2 regions of the Mesorhizobium sp. WSM4310 genome follow, and region 1 is predicted to be linked to the other one. Evidence: riboswitches for the same ligand, from Rfam matches in the RefSeq annotation. Region 1 holds a riboswitch; the other holds the start of a gene.
What was found. Region 1 has a riboswitch for cobalamin ahead of FJV80_RS05450 (DUF1636 family protein). Riboswitches for the same ligand answer to the same signal wherever they lie in the genome.
Positions count from the first base shown of each region.

Region 2: linked by a shared signal. The riboswitch ahead of bluB (5,6-dimethylbenzimidazole synthase) and the one ahead of FJV80_RS05450 (DUF1636 family protein) in region 1 are both predicted to bind cobalamin.

Region 1 is NZ_VFTA01000003.1:118,401-122,606, reverse strand. It holds partial or broken gene cobN (cobaltochelatase subunit CobN) at 1-714, opposite strand, end outside; gene cobW (cobalamin biosynthesis protein CobW) at 733-1,770, opposite strand; gene FJV80_RS05450 (DUF1636 family protein) at 1,773-2,201, opposite strand; cobalamin riboswitch at 2,241-2,447, opposite strand; gene FJV80_RS05445 (winged helix-turn-helix domain-containing protein) at 2,477-3,676, opposite strand; gene FJV80_RS05440 (NADH-quinone oxidoreductase subunit A) at 4,010-4,206, shown strand, end outside.
Region 2 is NZ_VFTA01000001.1:349,152-353,357, reverse strand. It holds gene FJV80_RS01685 (DUF2277 domain-containing protein) at 1-84, opposite strand, end outside; gene FJV80_RS01680 (exodeoxyribonuclease VII small subunit) at 184-435, opposite strand; gene FJV80_RS01675 (histone deacetylase family protein) at 439-1,365, opposite strand; cobalamin riboswitch at 1,486-1,666, shown strand; partial or broken gene bluB (5,6-dimethylbenzimidazole synthase) at 1,767-2,345, shown strand; gene FJV80_RS01665 (hypothetical protein) at 2,519-3,502, opposite strand; gene FJV80_RS01660 (TetR/AcrR family transcriptional regulator) at 3,595-4,203, opposite strand.

The sequences.
Region 1 (4,206 bases):
CTTGAGGCTGGAGACGAAGATGGGGACAGGCGTCATGCCGCGCGCGCTCAGCGCTTCAAAAAGCGCGTCGATCGGAGCGACGTCGGCGGCGAGAAGCATCGAGCGGTAGAAGAGAATGGGCACGACCTTTCCCTCGCCCTCGAGGGGGAGGGGGACGACGCCGCGGCCTGGCTCGTAGTAGCCGGCCTTCGGCACCGCCACCGGCTCAACAACGGCCGCATTCTGTCCAGCCAGTCTGGCCAGCCTTTGCACCAGCGCGCCCATATTGGCCGGGCCGCCCTCGCGGAAATAGCCGAGCAGCGCGTCCAATTCCCGGCGCTGCAGCGTCGAGGCTTCGATCAGCCTGATATCCTCGTCATGGCTTTCGCCCGGCAGCAGCGCCAGCTTGATGCCGCGCTCGCGGGCGATCGAGGCCAGCTGGTCGCAGCCATAGCGCCACCAGTCGTAGCCGCCGAGGATACGCACCAGGATGATCTTGGCGTGGCGGGCGACGCTGTCGATCCAGAGGTCGACGGACATCGGGTGGCGCAGGTCGCGCAGGGCCGCCAGCCGCATCGAGGGCAGGCGGGCGGCATCCGCCTTCCAGGCGGCCGCCAGTCCCGCGAGATCGCTGTCGGTGAAGGACAGGGCCACGATATCCGCCGGCGTCTGCCGCAGATCGACCGGCTCGGCGAGATCGTCGAGCGAGGCGGAGGTCGTGGTGAGGATATGCATCGCGGCCCGTGTCTGAAATCAGCCGGCGAGTATACGCTCGATTGCCGGGCGGTTCAGCCCCTTGAGGCCGATGACGACCAGGCGCGAACGGCGGTCGTCCTCGGCGGTCCAGGCGCGGTCGTAGTAATGATTGACGCGCGGGCCGACGGCCTGCAGCAAGAGCCGCATCGGCTTGCCGCCGACCTCGACGAAGCCTTTCACGCGCAGCACGTTTTCCTGTTCGGCGGCGGCGGCCACGCGCTGTGCCAGTTCGTCCGGATTGGCGATCGAGGGAATGTCGACGATGAAGGTGTCGAAGTCGTCATGCTCGTGGTCGAAGGCGCCGTCATGATGCGACTTGCGGTTCTCGATGTCGTCCTCGACGGCGAGACCAAGTCCGAGCAGCACGGAGGGATCGACCTCGCCATGCGAGGTCGGCACGATCTTCACGGCACGGGCGGAGTGTTCGCCGATGATGGCGTTGGCGCGGGCCGAGCCGGCGGCGTTCATCAGATCGCTTTTCGACAGGATGATCAGGTCGGCGCAGGCGATCTGGTCCTCGAACAGTTCCTCGACCGGGTCGTCATGATCGAGGCTGTCATCTTGCGCACGCTGCGCCTGCAAGGCGTCCATGTCGTTGGCGACACGGCCTTCGGCCAGTGCGGGACCATCGACCACAGCGATCACGCCGTCGACGGTCACGCGGCTCTTCACCGTCGGCCACTGGAACGCCTGGACCAGCGGCTTGGGCAGGGCGAGGCCCGAAGTCTCGATCAGGATGTGATCGACCTTCGGCGTCAGCGACAGGATCTGGTCGAGCGCGGGCACGAAATCGTCGGCCACGGTGCAGCAGATGCAGCCATTGGCCAGTTCGACGATGTTTTCCTCCGGGCAGGTGTCGATGCCGCAGCCCTTCAAAATCTCGCCGTCGATGCCGATGTCGCCGAACTCGTTGACGATGATCGCAATGCGCTTGCCGCCGGCGTTCTCCAGGAGATGGCGGACCAGCGTCGTCTTGCCGGCGCCGAGGAAGCCGGTGACGACGGTACAGGGGACGCGGGTGACGGAAGCGCTCATGATCAGTCCTTCAACAGGTCGAGGGGAGGAATGCGGGCAACGAGGCCGCACTTGAGGGAAGCAGGCCGGTCGCGCCATGGAATGAGGCCGTCCGTCGAGGTGGCGAAGAGTTTGGCGCCGGCGACGAGGTCGGCGCCGCTGGTCACGGTCAGGTCGCCGAAGACGTAGCTCCAGCAGCCGTTTCGCAGGATCGCGGCGCTCAGCCGGCGCTTGCAATTGCCGAGACATTCGACCGTGTGGATGCGGATGTTTCCATCAGATGCGGCGCGGCGTGTGTCGTCAGCCAAGAGTTCGCCGGCGCGGGGATGGGCGTCGGAGCCAGTCTCGTCGCGGCACGAGGCGCAGACGATCACCGTGACGCCGGCCAAGGCTTCGCCGTCGGCGGACGAATTGTCCTCTGTGCCAGCCGAAAAACTGCCGTTCTGGTCCAAAAAACCGGGCTCCTTGCCCGGAAACCCGCCGGGCGATCGGATTCTTTTGTCGCAGACGGCAGGTCTCCTGGCTCGCGGGTTATCGCCTTGGGTGCCGCCTTCCCGGGAACATCCCAGTGGCTTTCGGCCTTGGCTCGTCGCTTACAGTTGCGGGGACAGCCGCGGATTTGAGATTTTTCACCTCTCACCGCATTCCCTCTTAGCCCCTGCCGTTGCGGGCAAGGGACCGTCTGGAGCGGATTTAGGCTTTTGCAGGCAGCGGTGTCAACGCACGGCTACGACATGGCGATGTCGGCAAGCGCCAGGCCCAAATCGCCGGCAGGCGTCACTTCCATGCGTTCAAGGCCGAGCCAGCCTTGCATCTGCTTCAGTTCCTCGGAGAGCTGCGCGGCGGTCTCGGGCGGTGCCTTGGGCTCGGCGTAGGCGGCGTGGACGCGCAGGACGCTGGCTGGCCGGTCGGCCTTGAGGTCGACACGCGCGACGATCCTGTCGCCGAGCAGGAAAGGCAGGACGTAGTAGCCGTATTGGCGCTTCTCGGCGGGCGTATAGATCTCGATGCGGTAGTGGAAATCGAACAGCCGCTCCGAGCGCGAGCGCTCGAAGACGACCGGGTCGAACGGCGCCAGCAGGGCGCGGGCCTCGATCTTCCGGGGCAGGCGGGCGTCCTTATGAAGGTAGGCCGGCTTGTCCCAGCCTTCGACGCGCACCGGCAGCAGTTCACCCAACTCGACCAGTTCCTCCAGCCGGCCTTTCATGTCGGCCGGCGACAGCCGAAAATAGTCGCGCAAATCGCCTGATGTCGCCACCCCGTGGGCGCGGGCGGAAATGCGCAGCAATTCGCGGTGCGCGTCCTCGGCGGCCGGCACCGGCAGATCGAGGATCGCCTGCGGCAGCACGCGCTCGGGCAGATCATAGAAGCGCTCGAAGCCGCGGCGGTGCGCCGTGGTGATGCGGCCGGCCCAGAACAGCCATTCGAAGGCGTGCTTGGCATGGCTCCAGCCCCACCAGCCGCCCGAACCTTTCTGGCCTTCCAGCGCCGAAGCCGCGATCGGGCCGCGCGCGACGACCTCGCGGTAGATCTCTTCTATGTACGCGGCATGCTCGCGGCCCCATTTGGCCAGGCCCAGATACATCTCGTCGCCCTGCTCGGCGCGTTGCATGCGCCAGCGCATCAGCGGGTAGGTCTCGACCGGCAGGAACGAGGCCTCATGCGCCCAGTATTCGAAGACCGTGCGCTTGCGCGTCACCGCGGCATTGTCGAGCAGCGCGAGCGGATAGGGGCCGAGCCGCGAATAGTGCGGCATGTAATGCGCGCGCACCACCGCGCTGACGGAATCGATCTGCAGCAGGCCGGTGCGGGAGAGCACACGGGCAAAGTGGCGGCGATCGGGTGTGCCATTTGGGCGGGGATCGAGAAATCCCTGTGCGGCGAGCGCAATACGCCGGGCGGCGGCAAGCGAGATCTTTTCCTTCATGCAGCTGTCACTCTAAGGGCGTTTCGACCGAGGTCCGGCGGGTGATTCCAGCCCATGCTAGCAGGGTTTTTGCGGCAACCCTGTCAGGAGAGAAAAGTGGAGTAGAAGGCGAAGGAAATCAAACAGGAGCGGATCGGACCAGTTTCTCCGGATATGCCGTCCAGGTCGGCGTTTTGAACAAGGTTTGACTTGCTTCGCTGGAAGTGCTGCGCTAACCCTCGCCGCGTTGCAGCATAGGCCCCTTAAAACGGTTCAGCGGTTAATCTGTCACGCTTCCGCATTAAGGTCCGGTGCTGTAATCAAAGTGGATTGGCGCCAACGGAAAGCCGCTGCATGAACGCACTTCTCAGTTCGTACCTGCCCATCGTCCTGTTCATCGGCGTGGCGCTGGTCGTCGGCCTGGCGCTGCTGGCCGCACCGTTCCTGGTGGCCTACCGCAATCCCGATCCCGAAAAGCTTTCCGCCTACGAGTGCGGTTTCAACTCGTTCGACGATGCCCGCATGAAATTCGACATCCGCTTCTACCTGGT
Region 2 (4,206 bases), on a different contig from region 1:
GACGAACTGAAGGGCTGCGTCGCGCACTTCGTCATTGGTTGCGGGCGGGTCAAAATTGAACAGGGTCTTGATGTTTCTGCACATCGCTTCCGTATCTCCTCTTGTCCTGGAGCCGTTTCAATCGGGACGAGCTTAATTCTCAACCATGATCGTGTCCAAAAACCGGAAAGGCTGCTCCGTGCCTCAGTCCGCGTCGAGCGGTTCTGTTCCGACCGGCTTGCCGTCGCGCGACAGCCTGATCTTCTCGACCTTGTCCTCGGCGGCCTTCAGCAGCCGGTCGCAATGCGCCTTCAGCGCCTCGCCGCGCTCGTAGATCTTGATCGACTGGTCGAGCGGCACGTCGCCACGCTCCAGATCATCGACGATCTTCTCCAGCGCGTCGAGTGCCTGCTCGAAGCTCATCGCCTTGACGTCTTCGTTGGTTTCACCAGCCATCATTCATCCTTTCATCAGTCGCCCGACATGGGCGGCGACCGAAAATGCCAGTCCCTGCAGATCGTAACCGCCCTCAAGCAGGCTGACGAGCCGGTTGCCGCTGTGGCGCGCGGCGCGCTGCATCAGCTGGCCGGTCGCCCAGTCGAAATCGTCCTCGGTCAGGTTGATCTCGGCCAGCGGATCGCGGTGATGCGCGTCGAAACCGGCCGAGATGATGATCAGGTCAGGCGCGAAATTGTCGAGCGACGGCAGCACCCGCGACAGGAAGGCATCGCGAAACACCTCGCTGCCGGTCTGCGGCGCCAAGGGCGCGTTGACGATGTTGCCGGCGCCGGTCTCGGTCTTCGCGCCAGTGCCGGGATAAAGCGGCATCTGGTGCGTCGAGCAATAGAGAACCGAGGGATCGTCCCAGAAAATGTCCTGCGTGCCGTTGCCGTGATGCACATCCCAGTCGACGACGGCGACGCGCTCGGCGCCATGCTTCTTCTGCGCATAGCGCGCGGCGATCGCCGCCGTGTTGAAGAAGCAGAAGCCCATCGCGGTGGTCTTTTCGGCATGGTGGCCGGGCGGCCTTGCGGCGACGAAGACATTGTCGGCGCGGCCTGCAAAGACGTCGTCGACGGCGGCGTTGGCGGCGCCGATCGCGGCGATCACCGCCTGCCAGCTCTTCGGGCTGGCGGTGGTGTCGGCATCGATGCGGGCAATACCCTCCTCGGGAATGGCGGCACGCACACGGGCGACGAAATCGGCGGGGTGCGCGTAGAGGATGGTGGCCTCGTCGCCCTCCGGCGCCTTGGCACGATCGAGCGCGGCAAAAGCCTCGTCGTCGAGCACGCGCTCGATGGCGCGCAAGCGGTCCGGCCGCTCGGGGTGGCCGGGCGGCGTGATGTGTTCGAGGAAGATCGGGTGCGTGTAGAGACGGGTTGTCATGCTCCCTATCTAGTGCCGCGGCGCCGCGATGGCCATGCATTGCGGCTCGATCACTGGGGAAAATCGCGCCTGCGTCCATTGGCGCCGCTGCGGGGATTGGCGCGGCCGAGGCTTCGGCGTAAGGTCGCGCCACTGCCTGGTGCCCGCCGCGAGCGGGAGAATCGGGAACACGGTTGAATTCCGTGGCGTGCCCAACGCTGTGAGGGGGACCGCGCCGGTAACTGCCACTGTCGATGACGGGAAGGCACCGGACGCGGGTTGATCCCGAGCCAGAAGACCGGCCTGGCAGGCATCGTCATCCGCATGGTCAGGCGGCTGGCATCAGAGCAAACTGCGTCCAGTTGGATGCACAAAGTGCGCTCTGACGGTGTGGAACTATTGCAATCGCAAGGGGACGAGCGATGCCGGAACACATGACCGCTCCTGGGGGCGACGGATTTGACCAGATGGCGCGCGACGCGGTCTATCGCGCCATGTTCACGCGGCGCGACGTGCGCAGCCATTTCCTGCCCGACGCGCTCGACGACGAGGTGTTGGCGCGGCTTCTGCTTGCCGCCCATCACGCGCCATCGGTCGGCTTTATGCAGCCATGGAATTTCATCGTCATCCGCGACGCCGCGCGACGGGCAGAGGTGCGCGACCTGTTCCTGGCCGCGCGCGAACAGGAACTGCCTGAAATCGAGGAGGAACGACAGGCGCTCTACCGCAAGCTGAAGCTCGAAGGTATCTGCGAAAGCGCCCTCAACATCTGCATCACCTGTGACCGTCGGCGCTCGCAAGGCTCGCCACTGGGCCGCTGGCACAATCCGGAAATGGATCTCTACAGCACGGTCTGCGCGGTGCAGAATTTCTGGCTGGCCGCGCGTGCCGAAGGCGTCGGCGTCGGCTGGGTCAGCATCATCGAGCCGCAAGCGTTGAAGAGCCTGCTGGCCATTCCCGAGCATGTGACGCCCGTCGCCTATCTCTGCGTCGGCCGGGTTTCCGAGTTCGCATCCAAACCAGACCTGGAAACGCATGGCTGGGGCCGGCGGCTGCCGCTGCCCGACCTGATCATGAGCGAGACTTTTTGCGGGCAAGGCGAGGCGCCACTGAAATCGACCGTGGCCCGCCTCAACGCCTCCGATGTCGCGCCGGCGACGACCTGCCCAGCCGATCAGTTCGTCGCGCCGGCCGTGCCCCAGCGCGAGCCACCAAAGGAGGCCAGCGCCTTGTCCTTCAGCTCCCTGAACTTCGACGACGCCTCGGCCAGCCTGATATCCCAGGCCGGATCGGGCACCTGGCCGGCGATGGTCTTGAAATAGACCTGCATCAGGCAAGCGATGGCGAAGGGCTCGATGAAGGCCGCCTTGAAGGCCCAGGCAAAGACGATGGCAAGCACGAAGGCCCAGCCGGCGAGTTGTCCGGGCATGATGAAGAGAACGGCGCTGGCCGGAGCCAGCATCAGCAGGAAGATGACGAAAGACACGCCCCACATGATGACCGCCAGCCAGACGGCGTTCTTGACCATGGTCTTGCCGTTCTGGGCGTAGAGCACGACGCCTTGCCGCGCCGTCTCGAAGGGTGAGGACGAGTTGATGCGGATGTTGTAGCCGAGGATGATCTCGTCGACATAGGTGAGCGACAGGCGGATCACCGTGTTGATGAAGGAGACCAGACCGCTCAGGCCCGGAATGGGCAGGAAAGCAGCGATGCCGCCGAGCAGGCCGGTGATGGCGCGGATGGCGCCCTTGACCAGCTGGTCGACGACGAAAAGGATGTTGGCCTCGGCGAAACGCTCGGTCACGACCTGCCTGGCATAGGCGATCTGGTTCTGGCCGTCGGGGACATCCCGGCCGTCGATCAGATGGACCATCACGGCGATATGGCCGGCCTTGACGACGTAGAGGATATATTCGCGGATCCAATAGACGGCGATCGAAACCACGCCGAAGCCGACCACGCCGCCCCACAGGGCAAAGGACATCGGCCCGTCGGGATCCGTGGAGATATGGCCGACGCCATAGCCGACCGACGCTCCCGTGCCGGTCGCCACGATATAGGCAAGCGTGATGCCGAAATAGACGATCATGCGAAAGACAATGAAAGGCCAGGTCCGCATCATGATGGACACCGACCTGCCGATATCGAAATCCCACATGCCCGAATCTCCCCTCAGAGATGGCTGGGAAGGATGCGCTCACCCCGAGGATTGTCAATCATGAGCGGTGGACAGCGGTGCGCAACGGGGATTTAGCTCTGTTTCGACGCTGGTTTTCTGAGCAGTCCTTCGAGCAATTGCTTGAACGCCGCAACCACGATCTTCGACGTCGCTTCGGGGTCGTTCGAATTGGCGATCCGCTGCGCCGCCTGGCTGCTCGCCCCGTTGATCAGCCGCGCGGCGGTCTCGGGGTCGACGCCCGGGACGACCACCCCTTCCCCCTGCAGCGCGGTCAGATGATCGGTCATTGAACCGACGCAGGCATTGGCATTCGACCATTGCGCGGGATCGCCCAGTACGGCCGGACCGTCGCGGAACATAATGCGCTGGATTTCCGGCTCCAGCGCCATTTCGATATAGGTCGTGCACTCGTCGACGAAATGCTGCCAGCGGGTCGGCGCTCTCGACGCGACCTCATTGACCCGAGCAGCCATCTCGCCGTCGATTTCGGCGATAACCGCCTCCAGCAGTCCCTTTTTGTCGCCGAAATGGTGGTAGAGGGCGCCGCGCGTCAGCCCGGCCGATGCCGTGAAATCATCCATCGACGCTTCGGCATATCCGATCGTGCCAAAGGCCTGGCGGGCCGCGGCGATCAGCTTGGCGCGCGTCTCGGCGATCATTTCCTTGCGGGGTCTGTGCATTTC